DNA from 4 places in the Undibacterium sp. Xuan67W genome. Region 3 is predicted to be linked to each of the others. Evidence: predicted binding sites of a transcription regulator. Region 3 holds the regulator's gene; each other region holds the start of a gene.

Region 1 (5,081 bases), on a different contig from region 3:
TTGATATGAAAATATCCTGAGTAATTCCTCCACTGGTCTTCCCATCCAAGTCATCTCTAAGTCATAAAAACTTTCTATGCTGGGCGGCTTCTCACTTCCTTTCCTCTGCTGACTATGAAAAATTCTCGCCGCCAGTTTATCCGTGACTTCACCTTCAGCACGGTTGCCGTTTCCAGCGCATTGTCGCTCGCTGCCTGTGGCGGCGGGAATGGCAATAATTTGACAGTCAATTTTTTGCATGGTGTTGCCAGTGGCGACCCGCAAAGCGATAAAGTTATTATCTGGACGCGCCTGACTCCGTCGGCAAGTCAGGATCTCGACGTGACATGGGAAATGGCGAGCGATAACCAATTTACCCGCATCGTTAAATCCGGTAGCTTTACGACCAATGCGGCCAGGGATTTCACTGTCAAGGTCGATGTCACTGGCCTGTCTGCGAGCACCGTATATTTTTATCGCTTCACGTATGGCACAGCACGTTCTGCGACAGGTCGTACCAAGACGTTGCCGACTGGTAGCGTCTCCCAGGTAAAACTTGCGGTATTTACGTGCTCTAATTATCCAGCAGGCTATTTCAATGTGTATGCTGAAGTCGCCAAACTCAACGATATTGATGCCGCGATTCATCTGGGTGATTACATCTATGAATACCAGCGCGATGGCTACGCCTCGCAAGATGCGGCCAGCTTAAATCGTCTGGTTGATCCGAAAAATGAAATCATCACGCTGACCGACTATCGCAGCCGTTACGCACAATATCGCACCGACGGAGATTTGCAGGCGATGCATGCAGCGTTGCCGTTGATTGCCATCTGGGACGATCATGAATTTGCCAACGACGCCTGGATCGGTGGCGCGGAGAATCATGATCCGGCGACAGAAGGACCTTTTAGTGCCCGTCGTGCTGCTGCTTTGCAGGCCTACAACGAGTGGATGCCTATCCGCTTGCCGGATCCGACCAAAAATGACCGTATCTATCGCTCTTTTGATTTTGGTAATCTGGTCTCCCTGCATATGCTGGATACCCGTCTGATCGGGCGTGAACAACAGCTTAGCTACACCAATTACATCAGTGCCAGCGGTGCATTTGATGCAGTAAAATTTACGACTGATATTAGCAATCCGACCCGCCAGCTGATGGGCGCAGAGCAAACATCCTGGCTACAATCCCAGCTCGGCAAGTCTGCGGCGACCTGGCAAATTCTGGGACAGCAGGTGTTGATGGCACGCATGAATATTCCCGCGCCACTGGTACTGCAAGCAATCAATTTCAGTGATTACACCGCGCTATTGGTGAAAGCGCAGACTGCGCCAGCGACATTAACTGCTGCCGAAAAGCAAATTTTGGCACAGCCATCCATTCCTTACAATCTTGATGCATGGGATGGTTATGCCGCCGCACGTGAGACGGTTTTTGCGACCGCCAAAGCATTGGATAAAAATTTGATCGCGCTGGCAGGTGATACTCATAACACCTGGGCCAGTGATCTTGCTGATCTGAGTGGGAACGCAGTTGGTGTCGAGTTCGGCGTGACCTCGGTTACCTCACCAGGTTTTGAAGAAATTTTCCCCAAGGAAGATCCGGCTAAAGTCGCAGGCGGCCTGGAGCAGATCATCGGACCTCTGGTCTATGCTGAAACGAAAAACCGTGGCTTCATGATCGTGACGGCGACCCCGACAGAGGCAAGGGCAGAATGGCGATACGTCAGTACGGTCAAATCCAAAACTTATACTGTTGTCCCGGGTAAAACTTTAAAGACCTTACCGGGTGCTGCGAATCGGAAATTACTGCCAGTGTAGTCCGGTCATCACATTCGTCCTTTATTACATAAAAAAACCAGCAGGCTTGCTGGTTTTTTTGTTTTTACGAAGAACTCAATAACTGATTAGTATCCCAGTATCGTCTGTTATTTTGTCCGCGATTGAGCTTGATTCTTTCTAGCAAGGCCTGATTTTGTTCTCGAATTTTATTTGGCGACAGATCTTCTTACGCACGTTTTATTGCCTGGAAACGCACCAGACTGAAGCGGCGACCAACAATTCTTTGTCACTTGCACAAAATTGATGCGAATGCATCAGTAATAGTCACGCCCGCTCACTACAAACCGCATGACGCAGACCTCCTGCCTCTGGCACGCAATCTGCTAAAGGTAGTCATGCGAACTCCGCACTCCGCTTTTTTTTAGCTTTGTGATTTTTTTTGTTTGCTTTGTCGTCTGCTTTTTCGTTCGATATTTAGTTCGTTTTTACATTCGCTGTTTAACGCTGTTTAACTAGCTCATTCACACTCACGCTTAGGAGCAACAAATGTCTCGTCGCACCCTATTAAAATCGACTGCAGTTGGCGCCTTTACTCTGGCTACTGCGGCTTGGTTGCCGCATGCGTATGCCGCTGACACGATCAAAGTCGGCATTCTTCACTCGCTATCAGGCACGATGGCGATTTCCGAAACGTCGCTGAAAGACGTTGCCTTGATGACGATTGATGAGATCAACGCGAACGGCGGTGTGATGGGTAAAAAGCTGGAGCCGGTGATTGTGGATCCTGCTTCGAACTGGCCTTTGTTTGCAGAAAAAGCGCGCCAGCTGGTTGCGCAAGATAAAGTCGCTGTCGTGTTTGGCTGCTGGACGTCGGTATCACGTAAATCGGTATTGCCAGTATTTAAAGAGCTGAATAGTCTCTTGTTCTACCCGGTTCAATACGAGGGCGAAGAGCTGGAAAAAAATGTGTTCTACACGGGTGCAGCACCGAACCAGCAAGCGATCCCAGCGACCGAATATCTGATGTCGAAAGAGGGCGGCGGTGCCAAGCGCTTTGTGCTGCTCGGTACGGATTATGTTTATCCACGCACGACTAACAAAATTCTGCGCGCTTTCTTGCATAGCAAGGGTGTGAAAGATACCGATATCGATGAGGTCTATACGCCGTTCGGTCATTCTGATTATCAGACCATCGTCGCGAATATCAAGAAGTTCTCTGCTGGTGGCAAGACTGCGGTGATCTCTACGATCAATGGCGATTCCAACGTCCCGTTTTATAAAGAACTGGGTAATGCCGGCCTTAAAGCGACCGACGTGCCGGTTGTCGCATTCTCGGTAGGTGAGGAAGAGTTGCGCGGCGTCGATACTAAGCCTTTGCTTGGTCACCTCGCTGCATGGAATTATTTCCAGTCAGTGAAAAATCCTGTGAATACGGCATTTATCAAGCAATGGAAAGACTATGCCGTTGCCAAAAAACTGCCTAACGCCAGTACCGTCGTCACCAATGATCCGATGGAAGCAACCTATGTCGGTATCCATATGTGGAAGCAAGCAGTAGAAAAAGCCAAATCCACCGATACGGATAAAGTCATCGCTGCCATGGGTGGTCAGACTTTCAAAGCGCCATCAGGTTTTGAACTGACGATGGATAAAACGAATCACCATTTGCACAAGCCAGTCATGATCGGCGAGATCAAAGGTGATGGTCAGTTCAGCGTTGTATGGAAAACCAAAGGCCCGATCCGTGCTCAGCCATGGAGTCCTTACATCCCTGGTAACGAGACTAAGCAAAAAATGTAGTTGTCTGAGCTATGTACTCAGTGCGATGCACGACAGATCAACTTGACTCTGCTATTGCCGGAGCCGAGTTGATCGACGCCATGAATTGAGTTGAATTGAGCTGAAACTGAGACATAAGTTCTGGACGTGTGATTCACCAATGCCGGGGAAGGAGTGATTGCCAACCCCGGCATTGTGTTGATGCTGGTCTGGTATTGAGCTGTTTTTTTTCCTGTTCTATCTGCACTACCGTAGTACGACGCTTCATTTTTTTGACGAATTTTTCAGCCCGGAAGAGTGCGTTTATGTCGCTATTTAAAAAAATAGTCTTGCCCGGATTGCTTTGCCTGCATGCCGTAATCGCCAGCGCGGCGATTGATCCTGCTGTACTTAAGCCTTTAGCCGGCGATGATCCTGATGCCCGTATTGCCGCCGTCAATCAGATCGCGGTACTGGCAAATCAGGATGCCCTGAAAGTGCTGACAGCGTTGAAAAATGACACCCTCTATGCAACGCCAGACGGTCAGTTGTATATCGTCGACAATGATAAAGCCACCAATCTCGCCAATGATAAAACGACGCCCTTACCTGAGGGCATTGATGGCATCACTGTCAACAACCGTCTGCGTGCCGTGGTGGATGACGCACTGTCTGGATTAAAGCTGTTTTCGACAGATCGTGCACTGCGCCTGGCTGCAGTGCTGGAACTACAAAAAAGCGCCAGTCCCGAACAAGCGCCATTGATTACTAAAGCACTGACAAAAGAAAACGATCCTGAGATTAAATCCTTGCTACAACTCGTTGCCGCAACCGCTAATTTGCAGTCTACCGATCCGCTTGTCCGCAAAGCCGCGGTCATCGCGCTGAAAGACAGCACAAATGCCAACATCAAGCCTGCGCTACAAAAAATGCTGGATATGGGACCCGATGGCAAGCCCTTGGAACCTGACGAAAGTATTCGTATTGAAGCCGCCAATACCATGAACGCGCTAAATAGCCGCATCGTCAGAACCGAGTTTGCCGGTAATTTGTTTTATGGCGCCTCGTTAGGCAGCGTGCTGTTACTGACTGCACTGGGACTGGCGATTACCTTTGGCCTGATGGGTATTATCAATATGGCGCACGGCGAACTGATGATGATTGGTGCGTACACGACCTATGTGTGTCAAATGGCTTTCCGGCATTTTTTGCCAGGCGCAATTGATGCATACCTGATTGTCGCGCTGCCCGCTGCCTTCATCGTTGCAGGCACAGTAGGGATCGTGCTGGAACGCACCGTCATCCGCTGGTTGTACGGCAGGCCGCTGGAAACGCTGCTCGCAACCTGGGGCATCAGTCTGATGCTGATGCAAGCGGTACGCACGATCTTCGGTGCGCAAAATGTCGAGGTCGCCAATCCTAGCTGGATGTCGGGTGGTGTCACCGTGCTTGGTTCACTGGTGCTCTCGTATAACCGGATTGTGATTATTTTCTTTGCCTTGTTTGTTGTGCTGGCAGTCTGGCTGATACTGAATAAAACCCGGCTTGGTTTGTTTGTCCGT
Region 2 (5,081 bases), on a different contig from region 3:
CGATGCCTTGGTCGATATCGAAGGTGGCGGTAATCCCGATTTTCGGAAGATGGTTTGGGTCAGTATTGACGAACGCTCACCGGAATCATTCGGGCTGGGTGAGCTCCGGCCAGACAGTGCCTCAATTGCCCAGTTTGTGGCCTTACGCGATGCCACAGCGCGTCAAAAATAAGTCTATCTATTTGCATATATTTGTATATGCATACACCCATTTTTTTAGGAGCCATTGATGCCCTACTATCCTGCCTTGTCTATTTTTGTATTGAGCCTGCTGGCGCTATTTGTCAAAACCAGCGTCACCAGTGTCATACAGATCATCAGCCGTTTTCGTAGCAGACGGTTTTTATTGCCAGAAGACGCCGCCTTGGCCAGAACCACTCCGGTCGCAAGTGAGTCCGCATTTGTGCAACGCTGTGCCAATGTCTGGCGTAACGATGTAGAGAATTTACCGTTATTTTTAACGCTGGCACTGAGCTATGTTTTAGTCGGCGGGGAGCCAGATACGGCATCAACATTATTTAGCAGCTATGTGCTGATTCGTTACGCACATACCATCGTCTATCTGCGCGGCTTGCAACCGTGGCGCGCGATTTTGTACCTGTCCGGTATGGCGGTATGCTGGATGATCGTGGCGGCGATTGTGCTCAGGATCATCCAGATCACCGGATAATCATGCTCGCCGGATTGGCTTACACCATCAGCCTTGACCCTAGCTATTCTGCTGGCTACCATGGGTCTACTCTCTATGCAGCATCATGACCGCGAAGGAAGGCAGAATGGATCAGGAAATAAATCAAAGAGCAAAACAACAAGCAGGTCAACAAGCAGATCAGCAATTTGATGATGGTTTAAATAAGCGCAAGCAAGTGATGGGTGATGCATTCGTCGATAAAGCCTTTGCGAGCGCTGACGCTTTTACCGCACCGTTGCAAGAGTTCGTGACCCGTAACGCCTGGGGTACCGTCTGGTGCCGTGACGAACTTGATATGAAGACCCGCAGCTTGATTACTCTCTCCATGCTGACTGCGCTGGGCCGTGCGCATGAGATTCGCGGCCACGTGCGCGGCGCTGTCAACAACGGCGCGACGATGAAAGAGATACAGGAAGTGTTGCTGCATGCAAGTGTCTATTGCGGCATGCCGCTGGCGATTGATGCATTTCGCTCCGCGCAAGAGGTCTTATCAGAAATGGGTTTGATACCCGCTCTGGACAAGTCAGTATGAGCGAGAGCAAAGCAAAAGCGATTAATGCCGAGGGACATACCGAGCCATTTTTAATTGATGATGTCGCATGGGACGGCTATTCGCACGGTACCAGTTTTGGCTCTCGCTACAAGCAAATCGGGGAACATGGCGGCTGTCAGCGCATTGGGGTTTGTATCGAGGAGTTGGCACCTGGCATGCGCGCTTGCCCCAACCACTATCATTATCTTGAAGAAGAGCAGCTTATGGTGATGGAAGGAAGTCTGACTTTACGTCTGGGCGACAAAACCTATGTTATGTCAGCAGGCAGCTACGTAGTTTTTCCGGCTGGGCAAAAATTGGGGCACAGTATTTTTAATCACACAGACCAGGTCTGCCGTTATCTGCTGATCGGTGACCGCAATCCACATGATGTGATTGTTTATCCAGACAGCAACCGGGTCAGTGTGCGTTTGACCGGCGAAGGGTATAACAAGGCTGCCGTGATGGCGTATTGGGAGGGCGAAGATACCTAGATAAGTCATAAAAAAAGCCCAGACTAGCTGGGCTTTTTGTTTGATGTGCGAGATTACTGTTTGCGGCGACGGGCTGCTGCCAGACCAATCATGCCTAAACCTAACAAGCCAAGGCTAGCTGGTTCTGGAACATTGTTAGTCGTTGCATTTTTTACGTACAACAATTCATTGACCAGCAGACGGCTTGCGTCAGCATTTGGTGAATGGAAATTTGTTGTTGTTTGACCGCCAAACGCTGCAAAGCCGTTACCGTATTGCAGTCCACCGAAAATGATACCGCCAGTGCCGGATACCAGATTGCTCAAGCCAGCACCACTTACTGAAGAATGAGAAAAATAACCACCAGTGTATGAACTAGTAATACCACCTGCAGTCAAGCCATCAGCAATACCCAGGGAGGTTACTGTTGCTGTTGAGCTAGCGTTTGCATAACCGTTCCAATTCATCGTGATACCAAAACCAAGACTTGCGCTAGCAGGACCTGTGTTTGGTGAGTCATTCAAAAATAAGCGACCACCACCACTAACATAGCTTTCCAATACCGCAGTGTTTGCTGCAATGAAGGAAGCAAAGTTACCAGAATTGCTGTCGCTGCCGTCGATAAAAACAAAGTCAGCACCTGCCAAAGCAGCCAGACTAAAACTCGTGTATTTATTCCAGTTACCTGCACCAAATGCCGTATTCATCGCTGCGTCGTTCGTCAAATTACCCCATGGATTATTTGCTGTGACATAGGAAATTGTTCCTGCTTGTGCAGAAATGGACATTGCAAGAGCAACTGCCGCAATGGCAACATGACGTAAAAATTTCATAACACACCTTAATTAAAATTGATCAGTAAGCTCATTAAGCAAAAATCACGCCAAAAAATTTAGTGATTTAAAGCAATGACTTAAAGAAAGTATATTTTGGAAGTGTAAATTTTTCCGACAATTACTCCATTTTTTTCAAATTCGAAGGCGCTACCAACTCCTCCACCGCAACCCCCTGCTGTTTTAATAGAGCCTCCAGTGCAGGTAATAATGGCCCCAAGGTTTCTGTCAGCATGGCACGTACGGTGTCGACAACGACCTGGGTAGCGCGTTCGATTTCGATATTTAAGGCGGCACCGGTTTTTTTCTCAGCGAACACGGTCATGCGCAGGGTTTCCGGGATTAACCAGACTTCAAACCAGCCTTCTTCGCGGTTGACTTCGGCAACCGTGAGGCTGGCGCCGTTGATGGCAATGTAGCCTTTGGCAAAGATGTAGCGTAACCATTCGGGTGTGACGGCGATACGGATAACATAGTTGTTTTCCAGCTCGCGGATAGCAGCAATCGTGGCTGTGAAATCGATATGACCAGATAGCGGATGACCGCCGATTTCTGCGCCGTCTCTGGCCGCTCTTTCCACATTAACCCGCCCGTCTTGCTGATAGGCGCCTAGTGTAGTGATTGCCAGGCTTTGTTGCATGACATCAAACTCTGCACTGTGGTCGTCTGGTAAAGCCGTGACAGTCAGGCACACGCCGTCTACCGCGACACTGGCACCTATTTCTAGGTCTTTACAGAAGCCTTCGGGGAAATCGAGCTTAAATGTGCGCAAGCCGGGTTTGTCAGAGAGTGTTGCAATGCGGGCGATGCCTTGTACGATGCCAGTAAACATGGGGAGTGGTATTCAAGAATTAGGGAAATATATATGCCTGGTTGACGTGTGTCATACGATTGATACACCAGCTCCGAGGCAATGTCATTGTAAGCGATTCGCAGGAATGTCATGCCCGTGCAGTCTATTTGCACTAAACGTGTTTGCCTACTATGGCTTAAAAATTACCTTTAGCGAAAGGCAAGTCCACGGTGAACGTACAGCCTTGTCCCTCGACACTTTCACACTGAACGTTGCCACCCATTGCTTCACTGAGTTTTTTGACAATCGACAAACCCAATCCGCTGGAATGTTCTCCTGCCGTAGGCCGGGTAGAGAGGCGGGTGAATTTTTCAAAAAGATGTTGCTGATCTTCTTCCGATAATCCCGGTCCTTCGTCCTTGACAACAATCCTACCAAGCTCTGCCTGTGCCGAGATGGTGATCCAGATGTGTCGGCCTGCCGGCGAGTATTTAATTGCGTTGGATAAGAGGTTATCAATAATCTGTACGGTGGCATTGGCATCCGCCATGACATTGACGGTCTCGTCTGCTGTAATAAGTAGCTCAAGGTTCTTCTCTTTTAAGTGAGCCTCAAACTGTGGCACGATTTCTTGCAGCATTTTGTTCAGGTTCACCGTTTGTAATGCAACAGGGGAGTAACCAGTTTCAATTGCGTTGACATCAAGCAAATTGGTGATGATATGCATCATACGATGCCCGCTTTTGCTAATACGCTCAAGGTAGCTGTGACGCAACGCAGGCTCTATTTGCTGATCGAGTTTACGAAGCAAATCGCTCATGCCGATAATAGAGGTCAACGGATTTTTCAGGTCGTGGGATGCGATGCCGAGAAATTCGTTCTTTTCTTTATCGAGCAGCTTCAGACGCTGTACGGCATCAGCCAATTCACCCGTGCGCAGCAAGACTTTTGATTCTAGTTCCTGCTCGGCTTTTTGCGCCATACTGAGTAGCTGGTGTTGTGCCAATGCTCGCTCTTGTTTGATGATATTGATCTTGTCTGCCTGCGCCAGTGCCAGCAAAATAATTTCTATCGCCGATCCGATCTGGAATCCAAAATCAGCGAACCAGCTACTTTCGATAATACCCAAATTTCGCAATGTGACCATCATTGCGCCAGCGATCCATGCGATCGTCGCAAAAAAAACAATCCAACCTGGCCGGTAGCCACGTCTTCCACTCAGTACGCAAATCGGCAGTATTAGCAAAATCTGTAAAAAACCAAGTAATTGCAGAAATGGCGCCACCACGTGGTTATAGCCAATGAGTACAACAATTGCTGCCAATACCGATAAAGCCTGAATGACCCGGAATACCATCGCAATGCGCGGCATGCGCTTGGGTAACTGCAAAAAATGAGTAATGAAAAGTGAATCAAACAGAATAATCAGCGGCACGCATAGACCCGGACTAATGTCCACAAGCCACGGCCAGTCCTGCGCAAAGTATTGTCCGATATGCCCGTTGACGCTCAGGCCTGCAAACAAAATGCTAAGTGACAACAGCAGGTAATAAAACATGGTTCTATCGCGAAACGACAGCATCAGTATCAGGTTGTAGGCAATCATTGCCAGCATGGCGCCGTAGTACACACCCATCAGGTTCGAGATGAAATTCGACTCTTCTGCATAGCCTTGTGGCGTGAATAGTTTGGCGCGCAGGAATAAAGAACTGGTAGTTTGTATGCGCAGATAAACGAATTTGCTTTGATGATCGTTCAG
Region 3 (5,081 bases):
CAGACGGACAAGGTGCCCTGCTTGATCCGTCTGGCAATATTACCTATAACAGCCTGGTATTAGCGGTGCAACGCTATTTACCCAAGAAAAATCTCAAATACCTTTTTGCATCACATCAGGATCCGGACATCATCGGCGCTCTGGATAAGTGGTTGTTCAGTACGGAATGCCAGCTCTATGTATCGCAGCTATGGTCGCGTTTTGTACCGCATTTTTGCAATCTGAACCGCTCAGACGGCAGAATTGTCGGCATCCCGGACGAAGGTATGCCTATTCCTATGGGTGTTACGACTATTCATGCTGTTCCCGCACATTTCTTGCATGCCGAAGGTAACTTTCAGTTCTACGATAGCCGCTCCAAAATCTTGTTCTCAGGTGATATGGGGGCATCAATGGTAGACGCACGTGATGTCAGTCAACCCATCACGACAAAGGAGGAATTTTTAGATCAGTTACCAGCCATGCGGGGGTTTCATCAACGTTACATGGTGTCAAATAAAGTCTGCCGTTTGTGGGCAAACATGGTCAGAAGTATGGATATTGCGATGATGGTACCGCAGCACGGACGTTATTTCGTCGGGCGAGAAGCAATTCATGCTTTTCTGGACTGGGTAGAGAACCTGCAATGCGGGATCGATTTATTTACCCAGGAACACTATCGGTTTCACGGGCAGAAGTTAGCCGTATAAACAATCTCTATATCATTAGGATTTACGCAAAAACTAAGACCTCTCACCACAGAGACACTGAGAAAATGTAGGAGTAAGCGATTCCATGACATATCGGTTAAAGAGTTTTTAGACGTTAACAAAACCCAATCCGCATATCCCGTGGGGTTTCTGGGGCAAAAAGCTTCTGGAAGCCGCATCCAGCCTGTGGATTCGATGTCGATGGTTATAAGCCACCGTTCGTTTTGTGTACTCAACGTGTATCCAACGAAAAAGGACGCTTGACGCGTCCTTTTTATTGTACCGGCTACGAACACCGGACTTGATGACTCACACCGACGCCGGGTCTGGCAGATGTTTGATGGCGTCGTGCTGATGATCTTGAATTTTGTCTTTGTGTTTGATGACTTGTCTGTCCAGTTTATCGATGAGGAGGTCGATCGCAGCGTAGAGGTCGTGTGCCAGGCTTTCTACGTGGATATCTTTACCACTGATGTGCAGATTGATGTCTGCTTTATGCCGTTTTTCCTTTTCCCGGAGCTTGTCTACCGTCAGAATGACGGCGATATCAATGACTTGATCGAAGTGTCGCCTGATGCGCTCAAGCTTGTTTTGTACATGTTCACGTATTGCAGGAGTTACTTCGAGGTGATGTCCACTGATGGTGAGATTCATACTACGCTCCTATGGTGATGTTACTCGCTATAAATTTCTTCAGCATTTGCTCTGATGCATCGAGCTAAATTATATATAGCAATACAAAACGTAATTTCAAGGCTTAGTTACAAGACTAAATTACAGGTGTTCATTACAAGGATTTGCGCAGGCTTACTGGAGGAATTTTTAGGGCTTCACGGTATTTGGCAACAGTGCGTCGCGCAATGACCATGCCTTGTTCACCCAGCATGTCTGCAATTTTGCTATCAGAGAGTGGGCTTTTCTGGTCTTCTGCTCCTATCAACTGCTTGATGAGTGCACGTATCGCGGTGGAAGATGCTTCTCCCCCCGTTTCCGTCGCGACATGGCTACCGAAGAAATATTTCAACTCAAACATACCATGCGGGGTAAGCATGTATTTCTGAGTCGTTACACGAGAAATAGTACTCTCGTGTAAACCTAGTGTATCAGCAATTTCGCGCAAAACAAGAGGGCGCATCGCAACCGCACCATGGGTGAAAAAATTACGTTGTCTTTCAACTATCGCTTGTGCAACGCGCAAGATGGTATCGAAGCGTTGTCGCATGTTTTTGATCAGCCAGCGCGCCTCCTGCAACTGCGATCCCATCGTCCCGTCACCACGATTTTGTTTCATGATGTTGGCATACATACTATTGACGCGGAGCTTGGGCATGACATCCTGATTCAGCAAAACCTGCCAGCCGTTCGCTGATTTTCTGACAATTACATCAGGGACGACATAGTCTGATGAAGCCGCTGCAAAATCCGCACCTGGCTTAGGATTACACTGGCGAATCACTACCTGCGCCTCGCGCAAATCTTCATCATCACAATTGAGAATTTTTTTCAGTTTATTGAAATCTCGCTGTGCAAACAACGTGATGTGTTCTTCAACAATCTTCAGCGCCAGGCGACGCGTTACGAAGGGAATCTTAGGTAAGCGTTTGATTTGCAGAGCCAGACATTCCGATGGGGTGCGCGCACCAACCCCGGCAGGATCAAAGCTTTGCAGCATCGTTAATGCGAAAGATAATTCCTCTGGTTCTACACATAGTTCAAGTGGCAAACTCGCATGAATTTCATCCAAGGTCTCCATGAGATAACCACTGGGATCCAGCGCATCAATCATCAGTTCAATTAAAGCACGATCACGCGGTTCGCGAATATTCAGCCGCATCTGTTCCAGCAAATGATCGCGCAAACTGGTTTGCGCAGCTTCTAATTGCGGACGTCCATCTTCTTCCTCTGAGGACTTACTGCCTAGCGGCACATCATCAAAGCTCCACTCTTCTTCGTTGGCGCTGGTGCTATCCGCAGATGAAGCAACTTCCGTGTTATCACTGCTGTCAGCAACTGGAGCGGTAGTCTCGGCACCGACTTCCTGTACTGCAAATTCAGATTCTGAATTATTGCTTGTCGTGCTAATTGCGCCATCGGCCAGCAATCGCACTGCATTATCCATGGGGTCATCAACCCGCTCTAACATGGGATTATCAGTTAATAGATTTTCCAGCTCCTGATGTAATTCCAGCGTGGATAACTGCAAAAGACGAATTGATTGCTGCAATTGCGGCGTAAGCGCTAGGTGTTGTGAGGTACGTAGTTGCAGGCTTTGTTTCATCATCATCTCGCTTCCCGCTACATGCGGAAATGCTCTCCCAGATAAACCCTGCGTACGGATTCATTCGTGATGATATCTTCCGGCTTGCCACTCGCCAGCACCGCACCTTGATTGATGATGTAAGCGTGATCGCAAATGCCCAGAGTTTCGCGCACATTATGATCGGTAATCAGCACACCAATACCGCGTTCTTTCAGGAAGCGTACGATGCGCTGAATCTCAATCACCGCAATCGGATCAACACCTGCAAAGGGCTCATCCAGCAACACAAAGCGAGGATTCGTTGCCAGTGCCCGGGCAATTTCTACCCGGCGACGTTCACCGCCAGACAACGAAAGCGCCTGATTCTCACGTATGCCCTCAATCTGCAAATCGGCCAGCAATGTATCCAGACGTTTCTCAATTTCGGCTGAATTCAGAAACTTGCCCTGCTCATCCTTTTGCAACTCCAGCACCGCACGGATATTGTCCTCGACCGTCAGTTTACGAAATACCGATGCCTCTTGCGGCAAATATGATAAGCCGAGAACGGCACGTTGATGGATCGGCAAGCGGGAGATATCCACACCATCCACATTGATCTCACCGGCATCAGAGGGGACCAGTCCGACGATCATATAAAACGATGTGGTTTTGCCCGCACCGTTCGGTCCTAGCAGACCGACAACGTCACCACTCTTTACTTCAAGCGACACATCGCGCACTACCTGGCGCGCACCGTAACGCTTTTGCAAACCTTTGATCAATAAAGTGCTCATCTTATTCTTTGGTTTGCTTATCGGCTTTAGGTTCTAAAATCAAAGTAACACGACCACCGCCAGGGACTTGTTTTCCAGACGAGCTGTTAGTCGCAACGAAGACATCATTGATGCTATCGTAGGAGAGGTATTCGCCCTCCTGTTCCTGGGTTACATTTTTACCGTCCAGATAGCGAATCTTCGCCTTGGAAATAAATTTCACCAACTCGGATCTATCGTCGTATTCAACTCTATCGGCATAGCCGTCAACCCATAAATCAGGGCCACCATCGCGCTTTTGACGGAACGACACACGACCGCCAGCATTGGCATACAGAACCGATGTCTGGTGTCCGTCAGCTGCCTCTGTCACAACGGCACGATCGGCTTTTACCAGCAACGTACCGCGTACCAGAATGACTTCGCCAAGCAGCGTTGAGGTACTTTTTTTCCCGTCTGAAGTCAGGTGTTCAGCGCTGATTGCTGTCTTCTTCAAGCTATCAGCCTTTTCCGCAAATGCTGCAGGTGGCATGAAAAAAATGCCGATCACCAGCATGGCACAATGACTCAGGCATCTCATTTCTTTATATTGAAAGCGCATTATTTGCTCTCCATCGTGATTAGTTAGTTGATGTCCGCTTAGAATGCGGACGATCGATGAGCATGTGAACTTTGCTGAGCAACTGCACTTCCTGTGTCGCATTGTTCGCGATCATGCCAATCGCATGCGTCTCTGATCTTTCTGTGTATAAGGCGACGGCTTTATCCGTCTTCATCGTATTCACATCCGGTAGCAGCAACAGATATTCGGTTTGCAATCGCATGAATTTTGCCGTTGCACTATCGGGGCGCTCTATATTCACGTTGCCATACAAATGAATTTCATCACTCTCTCTCGGCGTCTGCTGTGATGCTTGTCCTTGCGAGTTTTTTTGCTCAACAACTGCCTTATCCGCCCGAATTGTGACCGGGGTTTTGTCTTCGTCAAAGCTGTTAATACGTGGCTGTTGAATTTCAAAGTTATCGTAACGAGGATGATGCGTCAACCGGTCACCTGCGACGTGGAAATTTGCCTGTCCATCGTTCGATAATTTAATGAAATTAAATTTCTCTACATAATAATCAGGCTCACTCCGGGCCGAAGAACGCGAATTGCCCTCATCATCATTTCGCCGCAATACCTCTAATACCCAGAAACTGCCAAGCGCAATCATCGCCAGCACAGCAACAGCCAGCCAGATACGAAAACGGTCTAAGGAAAATGCATATTTCATGTGAGATAAGTCGCCAGTGCTGATTCGTATTTATCTTGTGCACGTAAAATGAAATCGCAAATTTCACGCGCCGCGCCAGCACCGCCAGTCGCTTTTGTCACAT
Region 4 (5,081 bases), on a different contig from region 3:
ATGCTTCACGTTCAAAAAACGCCGCGGCGTCAATGACCTTAACACCATTTAATTTACAGTCCAGTAAATCGTCAATGGGGAACTGCGCACCACGACGGTTTTGTACGGCAACTACGATTTCATCAGCATGATACTTCTCTGCAACTGAACTCAGACTCGCCTCGGAAGACAAGAGATTCGTCACTGGAACCTGGCATATCTCATCGGTGACGGGTACAAATCCCAATATCTCGTATTCATGGTGCGCAGTGTTGGTCAGCGCCAGTTCATAACATTCTTTTGCCAAGGAACCCGAGCCCAGAAAAATGATCCTTGATCGCAGCAACCCTGATTCTGAGGTTTTAAAAATCAAGACTCTTGCGGTCAAAATGCCAATAGCAGCAATCACCAGCACGATGCCCAGCACACCACGCCCAATGAATAATGTGGGAAGCACATAAAATGTCAGCGTAACCAGAATGAGCGCTAACGCTAAAGAAGGCATCAATCTTAAAAACGTATTTCTGATGCCTTCACGAAAATTAATCTGGTACATGCCCAAAGCACTCATGCTGAACACAACAATCGATGCAAAAACTAAAGCCGTACTAAAGAAATTATCTGATTTCTCAGAAAAAGGAAAAGCACTGTCTAATGTGCGGATGATGGCTCCCAAATAAACCGAAGCAAGTGCAATACTAAATTCAATCAATAGAAGAATTGATGTAATACGCGATACATGGTGATTAGCAATCCTGAACATCGACACTCCACAGCCAGACAAATAATTTATATTGCAAAAATAGCATTCTTTATGCGACAGAGTACTATATTTTTGATAATTTTTACAGCACTTAATTTGACTTGTTTTGAATATCTGTAAATAGATATTTCATAGCAACTTTTTGCGCATACAAAGAAAAAAGCTGCCTGGTTTACACCAGGCAGCTTTTACCAAGGTTGGCTTGGATTATTTTCTTCTGCGACGAATACTTGCCAGGCCAGCCAGACCCAAGCCCAGTAAGCCAAGTGACGCAGGTTCTGGGATTGCATTGCCACTCACCTGACCAGCTGATTTTACCGTCCAGCCAATGTTAGAGGCCTTGTTACCCAAATTGTCAAACGTAACATTTAACAAAAAGTCATGCGCGTTACCATTTGGATCAATTGCTGTATTTGTATCAAACTGCGCTGCCCATGCACCACCAGTAACATCAAGGAAACCCTGACCAGCACCTGACAAACCTGTGTTTGCATAAGTTGTAACGTAACTAGCAGCAGGATCGTCGCCAATTACACCAGCACCAAAACTTGCAGACAAGACATTTGTACCTGTGGCGATACCTGTATAAGCATATTGACCTGTGCGACCTGCAGTTGCCGTCGTTGGATTCCAATCCGTGTTATTCAAATAGAGATCAATCCAACCACCACTAGCCAGCGCAGTTGTTGTTTTAACTAAGCCAGTGCTTACTTCAACATAGTAATCCTTCAGACCACCGAACAAACCAGTTAAGTACTGACCAGTTCCTTTAGTCCAAACGATGGAACCGTCAGAAATTTTGGAAATTGACGCTACGGAAAAAATACCCCAAGTATCATCACCGTAAGAATTCGGCCACGGGTTGGATGCAATACCGTCACAGCCACTTGTTGTCGTGCACTTAACACCTGGAGTAGCGCCGTACCCGATTGTGCCTGCATCGTAGTTATCGATCGTGAATTTCAGATCGCCTGCTACCAGACTAATCGCACTTGCTGATCCGACCATACCTGCAGCCAAAACCATACCTGCAACCAGTTTTGAAATTTGTTTCATATTCATTTGAGCTTCCCCTTAATTTAGGTCAAATCACTACCTCGACGCCTATCTATAAGCACAAGGTATGCCAGAAATCACAAACAACTATAAGTAACTGATTTTATTAGTTAAAATACTTTTCCAAATTAACTAAAAGGCAATCAAAACACATTGCTGTAAAAATAACCGACATAAAATATTTACCCCAGCCAATAAACAAATTTACGCTCATAATCCAAGGATTTTCCATGTGGAAAATCGTGATAGGAGTAGCAAATAGTTTCGACGCGCCCATATGTCAAACTGGCAGCAGCTTGTAGCGAGGATGCAATTGATTGCGGGGAAATTTCATTTCCATGTTGCAACTGAATTTCCCAGCGAAGACCATTCACGGCAGAGGTCAACCGAAAAGCGCCACTGACTTGAGCCGCAATTGCCGGATCTGCGTAAAGCAGGTGCTTAAAATGATCCAGATGCATACCATCTGGCAGATAGTCCTTAGCTCGCCCATGTAAAGCTATCACTGGCAAAGAAGGGAGAGAAAAATCTTTATTGGTTTTTCTGCATACCGCATTTAATTCAGCGGTACTGAGCAACTTTGCTTTATCCCCGGTTTTATAACGCATCAACGGGATAGGGATATCCGGATCGAGCATGGAAACCAAGAGGTCTCCGTTACCGTGCTTGTCCGTATTCACCACTTCGACGAAAGTTCGCATTGGATTAAAGACCATGAAGGACGGCACTGGTGCGTCAATTGCGCTGCGGCCAAATAGATCGATCAGCAAGTCCGGCTGAGCCATACATGCTCTGCGCATAGCAATGGTTTCTCTTGTTTCATTAAACAAGTTCAGTCCCAATTCGCCTACGCCCATAGAGCTGCCAATCAGGCCACTGGCTGGATGATCAGGATTGCTGTTCAAAACCAGCGCAAGATAATCTCGAAATGACTCGCTAAACGTTTCTTCACCGACAATGACATTAACCCGGTAGCGCCCCCAGTCCAGCCCTTTACTTTGAGAAAAATCACATAATTTTTTAAGAAAAATAGGATCGCCACAAAGAATGATTTGCTCAAAAGCAGCACCCGCTTGCTCGACAATTGCGCAAGCCATATCCTCCCTGACGCTGACATTAGCCACACATACGGTATCCGATTGAAATGTCACCCCCATCGGTAAGCAATTGATCAGCAAGGTTTTATAGCGATCAATATCAAAGGCTAGTTCAAGCCCCATATCAATCAGAGTCGCCGTTGATTTCAATTGCTTTCTGGTACTAAGTCCGATCGCGAAACCATTACTCCCATGACCTGAGCTAGTGAGTATTGAGGCGAGCTGCGATTTATCCGTATCGCTGGCAATTAATTGATCAATAGGGAAACGGCGGAATGTATTAGATTTTTCTAGGACAGGGCAACGTCGCACAAAATCATCAGCAGTATTAATGTCACATACTGAAGCATCATGTTCACGCAGCAAAATTTGATAAGCAGATGAGTGTCTGGCGGCTCTGCGAAATGCACGAATCAACTTCTTTTTACCCAGTTGAATAAGCTGATCAGACGTGGTTCTTGCTAGCTGATAGCGAATTATCCGCCTGCTTAATCTGGCAAAAATTGGATTCATTTTTTTGTTTTCCAGACATTGAATTTGTTTTGGAGTCGCTGCATTTCTATGCTTATTTTTTCTTTATTATCTGCTGCCAGAATGTACTAATCATGGTTCTGATAATTACGGTGTACGGTATCTGCTCGTCATTAAACCAGGCAGCCAGAAATTTGTTTTCTTTATGTAGCCGTTTATTAAGTTCGTCCAGATCCACGACAAAAGGCGTAACCGGCCCGTAGTAGTCAGTTTGCGGGCCTATCGGCACAAAGCGAAACCCCATTTTATCCAGCGATTTTGCCAGCGAGCGCTCCATCGCCGCATACCAATAGCGAATGCCGTTTTTTCGGCTGTAGCGATACATCTCCCGATATAAGCCTAATAAGAGTAAAGGGCTATTACCGTCTCGTTTTTTTCCGCCCTGATGCGGCTGAATTGACGCGGCATTCCCTTTTTCCCGGAAATCCTGAGATACACCTTCCATCGAATCGCCTCTACGACGACGATGTGATCTGCGGACGACTAAGCGTGATATTTCACCAGCAGTCTCCCTGACCGGCATAACATAGTCATCAAAAACGCTGCAATGCCCCTCAAAAGGATAATTCAAATCAGGAGATGGCTGCACCAGGCGTACCGTACCGACAATCTGGTTATCCATAGTGAAGGCGGCAAAATGCGTGGAGCACTCATCAAACTCATCACTTTCTAAACCATCTTTAAATTCCTCAGTCGGCAGAAAATGGCATTCGAGACAGTACACCTCATATCTCAGTTGAAAAATTTCTTTGAGGAGAGTGGACTCAATATTTCCACTTAATTCCTTACGGAAATTAAAGTAAGGAACCAGAATATCGCGCTTGCTAAGTAATCTCTTAATCAGCATATGCCTTCCGATTTAAGGTTTACTGCTGCGGGTGGGGCGCATCACTATAGACGATGCGTCAACAATATTACGTTGAAACGGGTGCGTCGATTTTTGGTACAACCGATTAATTTTTTGCACGTAATCCATGGTCTCCAAATAAGGTGGAACGCCATGGTATTTCTCTACGGCCCGCTCACCAGCGTTGTAAGCAGCTGCTACCAGTGAGACATTACCTCTAAAAAGAGCTAATAGCCAGCGTAAATAAGATAAGCCTCCTTTGATGTTATCTTCCGCATCAAATGCATTTTTTACGCTGAAGCGTTGGGCAGTATCAGGGGTTAGTTGCATCAGGCCCTGAGCATTTTTGGGAGATAAGGCCTGCTCGTTAAAACCAGACTCCACTGATATAACAGCCAAGGCCAGATTAGCATCGACAGAATATTTTGGCGCCCATTTTTCTACTAGCTGCGAAATCCGGCCTTTTGGGTATTTGGGTAAAAAGACCAGATCTTTTTTTTCGTCCAGATTGATCATCTCAGAACTCAGACAAGGAGGTAATGCCGATATGTCCTCGGTTGACATATTGCCGATCATTCTCCGCGCCAGTTCGTGACCCTGCTCAGCAGCCACTTGAAATAATTGAGCTGCAGTAGCATCGTTGCGCTCAACGCCACGCCCGTTAGCGTACATCCAGCCCATCGCATATTGCGCATCAGCATCACCTAATTTCGCTGCCGCACAATATAACGCTAACGCATACGGATAATCTTTTGGCACCCCCTCTGCATGCTCATATCTGGCCGCCATGATCGTCAAGGCGCGGCTA

The links. Region 3 encodes sigma-54, which starts transcription at its own class of promoters, with help from an activator protein. Its sites were predicted from a motif close to TGGCANGNAANCTGCTTT; they were not measured.
Region 1: a site for sigma-54 is predicted at 2,131-2,148, ahead of urtA (urea ABC transporter substrate-binding protein). Genes of this name have one in related genera too.
Region 2: a site for sigma-54 is predicted at 2,565-2,582, ahead of ACO0LE_RS05235 (PEP-CTERM sorting domain-containing protein). Genes of this name have one in related genera too.
Region 4: a site for sigma-54 is predicted at 1,854-1,871, ahead of ACO0LE_RS03750 (PEP-CTERM sorting domain-containing protein). Genes of this name have one in related genera too.

What each region holds. Positions count from the first base shown of each region.
Region 1 is NZ_JBMPPN010000025.1:42,735-47,815, reverse strand. Features, by position in the region: gene ACO0LE_RS17845 (alkaline phosphatase D family protein) at 115-1,800, shown strand; gene urtA (urea ABC transporter substrate-binding protein) at 2,308-3,561, shown strand; gene urtB (urea ABC transporter permease subunit UrtB) at 3,846-5,081, shown strand, end outside.
Region 2 is NZ_JBMPPN010000004.1:171,741-176,821, reverse strand. Features, by position in the region: gene ACO0LE_RS05255 (tautomerase family protein) at 1-172, shown strand, start outside; gene ACO0LE_RS05250 (MAPEG family protein) at 230-670, shown strand; gene pcaC (4-carboxymuconolactone decarboxylase) at 777-1,223, shown strand; gene ACO0LE_RS05240 (cupin domain-containing protein) at 1,220-1,717, shown strand; gene ACO0LE_RS05235 (PEP-CTERM sorting domain-containing protein) at 1,771-2,529, opposite strand; gene ACO0LE_RS05230 (riboflavin synthase subunit alpha) at 2,651-3,361, opposite strand; gene ACO0LE_RS05225 (sensor histidine kinase) at 3,519-5,081, opposite strand, start outside.
Region 3 is NZ_JBMPPN010000011.1:68,541-73,621, reverse strand. Features, by position in the region: gene ACO0LE_RS11690 (MBL fold metallo-hydrolase) at 1-689, shown strand, start outside; gene hpf (ribosome hibernation-promoting factor, HPF/YfiA family) at 999-1,343, opposite strand; gene ACO0LE_RS11680 (RNA polymerase factor sigma-54) at 1,477-2,967, opposite strand; gene lptB (LPS export ABC transporter ATP-binding protein) at 2,985-3,725, opposite strand; gene lptA (lipopolysaccharide transport periplasmic protein LptA) at 3,727-4,305, opposite strand; gene lptC (LPS export ABC transporter periplasmic protein LptC) at 4,325-4,978, opposite strand; gene ACO0LE_RS11660 (KdsC family phosphatase) at 4,975-5,081, opposite strand, start outside.
Region 4 is NZ_JBMPPN010000003.1:118,431-123,511, reverse strand. Features, by position in the region: gene ACO0LE_RS03755 (TIGR03013 family XrtA/PEP-CTERM system glycosyltransferase) at 1-742, opposite strand, end outside; gene ACO0LE_RS03750 (PEP-CTERM sorting domain-containing protein) at 950-1,804, opposite strand; gene ACO0LE_RS03745 (hypothetical protein) at 1,981-3,408, opposite strand; gene ACO0LE_RS03740 (PEP-CTERM/exosortase system-associated acyltransferase) at 3,461-4,273, opposite strand; gene ACO0LE_RS03735 (transglycosylase SLT domain-containing protein) at 4,286-5,081, opposite strand, start outside.